One region of the Clostridium sp. BJN0013 genome, then DNA from elsewhere that is predicted to be linked to it. Evidence: predicted binding sites of a transcription regulator. Region 1 holds the regulator's gene; the other holds the start of a gene.
What was found. The regulator Rex, encoded in region 1, represses fermentation and respiration genes when NADH is low (regulators of the CRP and FNR family bind a similar motif). The targets are predictions, from matches to a motif close to ATTGTTAANNNNTTAACAAT.
Positions count from the first base shown of each region.

Region 2: the regulator Rex is predicted to act here: its motif matches at 2,748-2,767, upstream of AB3K27_RS01710 (acetyl-CoA C-acetyltransferase).

Region 1 is NZ_CP162495.1:3,738,306-3,743,247, reverse strand. Features, by position in the region: gene AB3K27_RS19340 (two-component system response regulator) at 1-253, shown strand, start outside; gene AB3K27_RS19335 (ABC-F family ATP-binding cassette domain-containing protein) at 453-2,363, opposite strand; gene AB3K27_RS19330 (redox-sensing transcriptional repressor Rex) at 2,683-3,315, shown strand; gene AB3K27_RS19325 (short-chain-enoyl-CoA hydratase) at 3,530-4,309, shown strand; gene AB3K27_RS19320 (acyl-CoA dehydrogenase) at 4,492-4,942, shown strand, end outside.
Region 2 is NZ_CP162495.1:306,126-311,067, forward strand. Features, by position in the region: gene AB3K27_RS01695 (cytidine/deoxycytidylate deaminase family protein) at 1-250, shown strand, start outside; gene AB3K27_RS01700 (MraY family glycosyltransferase) at 432-1,460, shown strand; gene wecB (non-hydrolyzing UDP-N-acetylglucosamine 2-epimerase) at 1,506-2,654, shown strand; gene AB3K27_RS01710 (acetyl-CoA C-acetyltransferase) at 2,885-4,060, shown strand; gene AB3K27_RS01715 (hypothetical protein) at 4,618-4,758, opposite strand.

The sequences.
Region 1 (4,942 bases):
TATAAATACACCTATAGAAGAAAAGGAACTTTCTATATTGGTAGATAAAGCTATATCAAAATATCAGATCAAAAATAAATATGATGAGTCTGAAAATAATGGGATTGAACATGAAAAAAATGATAATATTGAACATAACAATGTAGGCTCTATACTCAAAAAAGCAATTTTGTTTTGTCCATACTGTAGGGGGGAATTAAATAATGTAAATAATTCTTTTACATTTTGTCCATACTGTGGTGAAAAACTATAATCAAGTAATTCTTAGATTTAGGTGGAGTTTGCTCATAAGGATTACTTTTTTTATCTGAACCTTCAAAGAACTTATCCAGAGGCGTATCAGTACTTACCCCCACTTTGAATAACATGGAGGTTTAGCTAATTGCCGCCTTCAGATAAAAGTTGTATAGGGAAATTAGATATATGCCTAATTCCCCTGCATGATTTATACCTTAAAACATTTTTTCCCAGATGTCGTATAAGTCATCTAATTTATTTTGTATAGTTAAAATTTCTGTGTGTATTTCACTGCTTTTATTAGAATCTGAGTAAACTTCTTCTAGGCATAGTTTCTGTTGTAATTCTAATATATAGTCTTCTAATTTTGATATTTGTTCTTCTGTAGTTTTTATCATAAGATTTTTTTTACGCTGATCTTTTTCGTAATCTTTTTTTCTCTTTTTATTATGCTGTATTTGAGTTTTAGTCTTAGAAATACTCACTTTTTCTTGAAATCTTAATGGATTTTTTTTCTTTTCTGTATAATAAGTATAATTACCTAAATATTCTTTTATTCCATTTTCACTTAATTCATATATTCTATTTATTGATTTATTTAAAAAGTATCTATCGTGAGATATTACAAGTACAGTGCCGTCATAATCTAGTAAAGCTTCTTCCAAAGCTTCTCGAGAAGCTATATCTAAATGATTTGTAGGTTCATCTAATAGCAAAAAATTAGATTTAGATAGCATTAGTTTTAATAAATTTATCCTGCATTTTTCCCCACCACTTAGGGAAGAAATTTTTTTAAATACATCATCTCCTGTAAATAAAAAGCTGGCTAATGCATTTCTAATCTCGGTAGTAGTGAGCTTTGGAAATTTATCCCACACCTCATCTATTGTGGTTTTTTCAGTGTCTAGATCAGACTGTTCCTGATCATAGTAGCCTATTATAACATTTTTACCTAATTTGCAAATTCCAGTATTAGCTTTTATTTGTCCCATAATTATTTTAAAGAGAGTAGTTTTGCCACAGCCATTTTTACCAACAATTGCTGTTTTATCTCCTTTCTTTACTTGAAAATTTAAATTTTGGAATAATAACTTCTCATTAAATCCTTTGCTTAGATTTTCTACATGGAGTACATCATTACCACTATTTATTTGAGTTTTAAACATTATATTTTTAAGTTTTATATCTTTATCTGGAGGAGGCAGTTTATCCATTTTATCTAACATTTTTTGCCGGCTTTCTGCTGCCCTTATACTTTTTTCTCTATTAAAGGATCTATATTTTTCAATAATTTCTTCTTGCTTTTTTATTTCCATCTGCTGTATATTATATGCTTTTAATTGAATCTCATAGTTCTTCTTTTTAAGTTCCAAAGAAGTGGTATAATTTCCATTGTAAAAATTTACATGGCCATTTATAAGCTCCATAGTTGACTGTGTTATGATATCTAAAAAGTATCTATCGTGGGAGATTATAATTACGGTTCCTTTATAGGATTTTAAGTACTCTTCAAGCCATTCTACAGCCTCTAAATCTAAATGGTTGGTAGGTTCATCTAATAAAAGTATGTCCGGCTTTGTTAAAAGCAGTTTACAAAGGGCAACTCTTGTTTTTTTACCTCCACTTATTATGTTTATGGAATTATGGAATTCATCCATAGAAAAACCTAGGCCCGTTAAAACTTTATTTATTTCTGCTTTGTAAGTATACCCCCCTCTATTTTTATAAAGTTCTGAATAGGTAGTATAATCATTAATCAATTTGCTTTGATAGTTCTCATCTTTGGAATTATAGGGTTCGTTCATTAAAATTTCCAATTTACTTAATTTGTTCTCTAAGTTAGTTATATCCTGAAATACAGTGAGCATTTCATCGTATATAGTATTTGAAGAATTCAATGATAGATGTTGGGTCAAATATCCTATTGTTTTAGTCTTATCTATAAACATATCTCCACTGTCTGGAGCTATCTTATTAGTTAAAATTTCAAATAGGGTGGACTTACCAGCTCCATTTGGACCTATTAGTGCTACACGATCTCCTTCGTTTATATTGAAAGTTACATTTTCTAATATGACATCTACTCCATAGCTCTTATGAATATTTTTACAGCTTAAAATGATCATAGTGATAACACCTTCCTTAATTTAATATTTTACTATGTAAAATGATTTTTTTATAGATTTTATTTAAAATATAGAAATTATTTATTGATATAATAGAAATCATTGATATAATAGATATAATACAAATATCAAAAAAATTGAAAAACCTTAATAAAAATATAAAATAATAAAAAACAGGGGATTAACATATGTTATAATTGAAGATAATACTATATAGCAATAAAATTGAATTATAAACTATAGTATAATTTATTTTAATATATAAATTTTAATATATAATATATAATTAAAAGATATAGTTATAGATATGAGGTGCAGTATGGATAAGAAAAAAGATATATCAATGTCTGTTATAAAGAGATTGCCTAAATATCATAGGTATTTAGGCAACTTAATGAGAAATGATGTAGATAGGATATCTTCAAAGGAGTTAAGCGAAAAAATAGGATTTACAGCTTCTCAAATAAGGCAAGATTTAAATTGTTTTGGAGATTTTGGTCAACAGGGATATGGGTATAATGTAAGTGAGTTATATAGTCAGATGTGCAATATACTTGGCCTTACGAAAGTATATAGAACAGTTATAATAGGTGCAGGGAATATAGGGCAAGCTATATCTAATTACATTGGTTTTGAAAAATTAGGTTTTGAATTAAGGGCCATATTTGATATAAACCCTAAACTTATAGGTATCAGTATTAGAGATATTGAAATAAGGGATATAGATTATTTAGCTGATTATCTTAAGGAAAATGTTATAGACATAGGTATAATATGTGTACCTAGTAATAATGGCCAAAAAGTTTGCAATATTCTGGTGAAAAACGGAGTGAAGGGTATATGGAATTTTGCTCCAGTAGACCTTATTGTACCAGAAGATGTAAAAGTAGAGAATGTTCATTTAAGTGATAGTTTATTGACGTTAAGTTGTCTTTTGAATGATGCAGAATAAACCCTAAAGGTATATATTTTTACTGTAAATGTTAAAATGCAATATTAATATAAAATTTATTTATATTTTATATTAATTTATATTGAAATATATAATGTTAAGGTATATAATAAGAAATGAAGTGAAAACTTCAATTATTTTTAAGTGTATTTGTGATATTATTAACAATACTTTGTTAATGTTGCTTTTAAAAGGTTTAGGAGGGAGGAGTAATATGGAATTTAAAAATATCATTCTTGAGAAAGATGGAAATGTGGCTTTGTTGACAATAAATAGGCCTAAGGCAATGAATGCGTTGAATTCAGAAACTTTAAAAGAAATAGATATGGCAATAGATAATATTGCTGAAGATGAAAATGTGTATGCTGTAATACTTACTGGTGCAGGTAAAGCTTTTGTGGCAGGAGCAGATATAACTGAAATGAAAGACTTGAATACAGTTGAAGGAAGAAAATTTGGAGTGCTTGGTAATAAAGTATTTAGGAAACTAGAAAAATTAGATAAACCAGTCATAGCAGCTGTAAATGGATTTGCTCTGGGTGGTGGCTGTGAATTGTCTTTATCTTGTGATATAAGAATAGCTTCATCAAAGGCTAAATTTGGCCAACCAGAGGTAGGTCTTGGGATTACTCCAGGTTTTGGGGGTACTCAAAGGCTTGCAAGAGTAGTAGGTGTAGGTATGGCTAAACAGCTTATATATACTGCTCAAATAATAAATGCAGAAGAAGCTCTAAGAATAGGGTTGGTAAATAAAGTAGTTGAACCAGATAAGTTATTAGAGGAAGTTAAAAATTTGGCAAATACTATAGCTGCTAATGCACCTGTAGCTGTTAGATTGTGTAAAGCTGCTATAAATCAAGGAATTCAGTGTGACATAGATACAGCTGTAGCCTATGAAGCAGAAGTATTTGGGGAATGTTTTGCTACAGAGGATCAAAAAGAAGGAATGACGGCATTCGTAGAGAAAAGAGACAAGACTTTTAAAAATAAGTAATTTAGTATTATAATAGATCAGATAAATAGCTTAAATAAAATTTAAGGTTATAATGATAACTCATATTCAATAAGCTGCAATCTTTATTTTGCTTAAAGGTTTACAAATAAAGATTGCAAAAAATGACAAATAAAAGCTATATGCTATATTTAGTATGAAAACTATTTAGGAGGTAAAAATAAATGGATTTTACATTAACAAGGGAACAACAATTTGTAGAACAAATGGTAAGTGAATTTGCAGAAAATGAAGTTAAACCTCTAGCTGCTGAAGTAGATGAAACAGAAAGGTTTCCTCAAGAAACAGTAGATAAAATGGCTAGGTATGGGATGTTGGGTATACCATTTCCAGTTGAATATGGTGGAGCAGGTGGAGATACTCTATCTTATATATTAGCTGTAGAAGGACTTTCAAAGGTTTGCGCTACAACAGGCGTTATACTCTCAGCACATACTTCACTTTGTGCAACACCTATTTACCAATTTGGTACAGAGGAGCAAAAACAGAAATATTTAATTCCACTTGCAAAAGGAGAGAAACTCGGAGCATTTGGTTTAACTGAACCTAATGCAGGTACTGATGCTTCTGGACAACAGACAACAGCTGTTTTAGATGGAGATAGTTATATATTAA
Region 2 (4,942 bases), 670 kb from region 1:
ATGTTATATGAGGGATAACCATTGTATAAGAACTATTCATGCAGAAGTAAATTGTTTGCTTGAGGTATCACCGGATGATAGAGAAAATTCTACACTATATGTAACTCATATGCCCTGTCCAGAATGCCAAAAGTTAATAATTAACTGTGGAGTTAAAAGGGTTATATATTATGAAGATTATACACCAGAAATCAATTGGTTCAAAAAAGTACCTGAAATTGAATTAATATGTATAAAAAGAGTAGAATAATATAATATCTGAATTAAGTGATTCTTAGATTCAGGTAGATTTTATATAAAATTTTTCACCCTCTGAATCTTAGAGGAAGTTATCTAAGGACATAGAAGTGCTTATCTTCTATTTTGAAAAAGATGGAAGTTAGCAATAGTAGCCCTTTGATAAACAGAAGATATGATTAAGGAAGGTTAATATGAATAATTTATATCTATTTGCAATAGTATCGACAGTGTTTTCAGTTATACTTACACCAATTGTTAAAAAAATTGCTTTAAAGTTAAAGATTATAGATATGCCAGAGGGCAATAGAAGAATACACAGTAAACCTACACCACTTTTGGGGGGGTTGTCCATATATTTTTCCTTTGTGATTACTTTATTGTTGAAGAAAGGAAATCTTACAAGGGCAGAAATAGGGCTTATATTAGGTGCTACAATAATAGTGATAGGTGGATTTTTAGATGATAAATTTGATATAAAACCTCGATATAAATTAATATTTCAAATTGTAGCTGCTTTAATTTTAATTATCTATGGGGTAAAGATAGTATTAATTACTAATCCCTTTAGCAGCGTATATCAATTTATCGATGTGGGAGTAATGTCTCTTCCATTAACTATAATTTGGGTGGTGGGTATTACCAATGCTTTAAATTTGATAGATGGTTTAGATGGTTTAGCATCAGGGATTGGGTTAATATCCTCCTTGACTATTTTAATTATAGCATTATTAAATAAAAGATATGAAGCTGCAGTACTTGCCATTATATTGTGTGGGTCTATACTTGGATTTTTACCCTATAATTTTAATCCTGCTTCTATATTTATGGGAGATACAGGGGCACAATTACTTGGATTTTTACTTGCATCTATATCCATTGAAGGAGCCGTAAAATCTGCGGCAGCATTTTCTATAGCAGTTCCTATTCTTGCACTTGGAATACCAATATATGATACTCTTTTTGCTATGATAAGAAGAAAGATAAATGGTAAACCTATTATGCAAGCTGATAGAGGGCATCTTCACCATAGACTTCTTGATATGGGATTTAGTCAAAAACAAGCTGTTGGGACAATGTATGCTATAAGTGCAGTACTAGGTAGTCTTTCTATAATAGCTATGGAAATAAAGGTACAGCTATCTTATTTTCTTCTAGTGATAATTATGGTGATTTTAGTATTTATAGCTTGGAAGGTTGGATTTTTTGAACATAAAGATTAAGGTATCTTTCAATTATATTAGATACCTAAAGATGGAGGTTTTAATATGGATAAACTTAAAATTATTACAATATTTGGAACAAGACCTGAAGCAATAAAAATGGCTCCCTTAATCAAAGAGCTTGAAAAAAGGCATAGCATAGAAAATAAGATATGTGTTACAGCTCAACATAGAGAGATGCTAGATCAGGTTCTAAAACTTTTTAATATTATACCTGATTTTGATTTAAATATAATGAAGAGCAATCAAACATTGACAGGTATAACTAATAAGGTACTTGAAGGTCTTGAAGAAGTATTTGATAAAGAAAATCCAGATTTGGTACTTGTTCATGGAGATACCACTACTACATTTGCAGGAGCACTAGCAGCTTTTTATAAAAAAATAAGAGTAGGTCATGTAGAAGCAGGTCTTAGAACTTATGATAAATATTTTCCTTTTCCAGAAGAAATGAATAGAAAACTTACAGGAGATATAGCCGATCTCCATTTTGCACCAACATCTGGTTCTAGAGAGAATCTCCTTAGGGAAGGAGTGCCTATGAATGAAATATTTGTTACTGGGAATACAGTAATAGATTCAATGGAATTTACTGTAGAGAAAGAGTATGTATTTAATACTGCTGAATTGAATAATATAGATTATCATAAAAGTAAAGTAATAATGGTAACTGCTCATAGGAGAGAAAATTGGGGAGAAGGCATTGAAAATATTTGTAATGCATTAAAAAAAATAGTAGAAGAAAATAAAGAAGTAGAAGTAATCTATCTTGTACATTTAAATCCTAAAGTGAAAGATATGGTATATAAAATACTTGGAAATGTTCCTAGAGTTCATCTATTAAATCCTCTGGATACTAAAGAAACTCATAATTTAATGGACAGATGTTATATGGTTATGACTGATTCTGGAGGACTCCAGGAAGAAGCTCCACATCTTGGTAAACCTGTATTGGTGCTTAGAAATGTAACTGAAAGACCAGAAGCGGTAAAAGCAGGTACAGTAAAATTAGTTGGCACAAAGAAAGAGGATATAGTAAAATTGGCAAGTGAACTTATATTGGATTCTAGTAAATATGATATGATGAGTAAAGCTGTAAATCCTTATGGAGATGGCAAGGCATCAAGAAGAATAGCTGCAGCTATTTTGCAGTACTTTAACATAGAAAAAGGAGAATATGAGGAATTTATTTGAGTATACTATGTTTAGGTTAGTGAATTAAAAAAATATATAAAGTAATTATAGAAGCGTATAATAAAAAACTGAGATTTTTTCATATAAAAAAACTTTGTGTTTTTTTTAACAACAACATTGACAACGTTATGATTACTTAGTATAATGAACTTGTTATTAGGTTAAAATGTTGACATCATGTAGGTTAAGTTTCAGTTAAAAAGAAAATAAACTTTTAGGAGGATTTACTTATGAGAGAAGTAGTTATTGTAAGTGCAGTGAGAACAGCTATAGGAAGTTTCGGTGGAGCTTTGAAGGATGTTCCTGCAGTAGAACTAGGAGCTGTAGTTATAAAGGAAGCAGTAAAAAGAGCAAATATTAAACCAGAACAAGTAGATGAAGTTATATTTGGAAATGTAATACAGGCAGGTCTTGGACAAAGTCCAGCAAGACAGGCAGCTGTAAAAGCAGGTATTCCTGTGGAAGTGCCAGCATTCACATTAAATAAAGTTTGCGGTTCAGGCCTTAGATCAGTAAGCTTGGCAGCTCAGGTTATAAAAGCTGGAGATGCTGATGTTGTTATAGTTGGCGGAATGGAAAACATGTCTGCTGCGCCATATCTACTCCAAAAAGCTAGATGGGGACAGAGAATGGGAGATGGAAAGTTAGTTGATTCTATGATAAAAGATGGACTTTGGGAAGCATTCAATAATTATCACATGGGGATTACAGCTGAAAATATAGCAGAAAAATGGAATTTAACGAGAGAAATGCAGGATGAATTTTCAGCAGCATCACAACAAAAAGCAACAGCGGCTCAAAAAGCAGGAAAATTTAAAGATGAAATAGTACCAGTAGTTATTAAAACTAAAAAAGGAGAAAAAGTTTTTGATAATGATGAATATATTAGACCTGAAACAACTGTTGAAACATTAGCAAAATTAAAACCAGCATTCAAAAAAGATGGAACAGTTACAGCAGGTAATGCTTCAGGAATAAATGATGCAGCAGCAGCATTGGTTGTTATGAGTGCAGATAAGGCAAAAGAACTTGGAATCAAACCACTTGCAAAAATTGTTTCTTATGGAAGTAAAGGATTAGATCCAACAATAATGGGATATGGACCATTCTACGCAACAAAATTAGCACTTGAAAAAGCTAATATGTCAGTGGCAGATTTAGACTTAATAGAAGCAAATGAAGCATTTGCTTCACAGAGTTTAGCTGTAGCGAAAGATTTGGAATTCGATATGAGCAAAGTAAATGTAAATGGTGGAGCAATAGCTCTTGGACATCCTGTTGGTTGCTCAGGTGCAAGAATACTTGTTACATTACTTCATGAAATGCAGAGAAGAGATGCAAAGAAAGGTCTTGCAACATTATGTATAGGCGGTGGAATGGGAACTGCTCTAATAGTTGAAAGATAAAATAAAGGATATTATTTAAGTCACCTGTATGTAAAACAGGTGACTTGATTTATATAGTTAGAATACTTATATCTATATGGTATAGATTCAAGAGACTTTTAATGTAGCTTATTTTTCCTTAAGATAATTTATATACTTTAAAATTGAAAATAAGCATAAAAATTATCTCTGTTTAAAATTAGACTTTATGTTTTTTTAAAATTGTTTTTCTTATATTTATTGCAATATTTACACAACAAGAAAGAAACATAGAAAATTAAATTGTTCTAAGTATTTAGTTTATCTCAAATGGTTGTTAATATAGGGATTTATAGTAGCAATTACAGTAAAATAATGTTAGGTAAAATATTAAGGTGTGTAAAAAATTTTGTTTATTCTCTTTCTTTAGACGAAAATTTAAAACTAAGTTATTTGTAAAGTGATATTAAGTTTACCGGATAGAGTTTAGTTATATACCAGTATCATGAAGTACATTATATCTAGGTTTTGAGTATAATATACTTGCCAATGAAAATATAAGACAATCTTGAGGAATAACCTGAGCGATTATTAGTATTCTATGCAGAAACAAATAGGATTTGTTCTATCCACTTTGTAGTCATTAAATTTTCAAGTATAGCATCTTCATTTACTGTTTCATAGATAAATTTTAGATTTCTTGTAATTTTTTTACTGAATATATCCAGTATATATTTCATAGTATACCTTAACTAAGGATATACTGTTTTTATTGTTTTTAAATCTATTATGTCTGTCAAACATGGAATGCAAAAATGTACTAAATATCTTTTTTTATGTATGAGGAAATTATTTTTAATAAAGTCCTTCTTTTTATTTATATATATATAAAGATTTTATGATGTCATTACTGTTATTTAATAA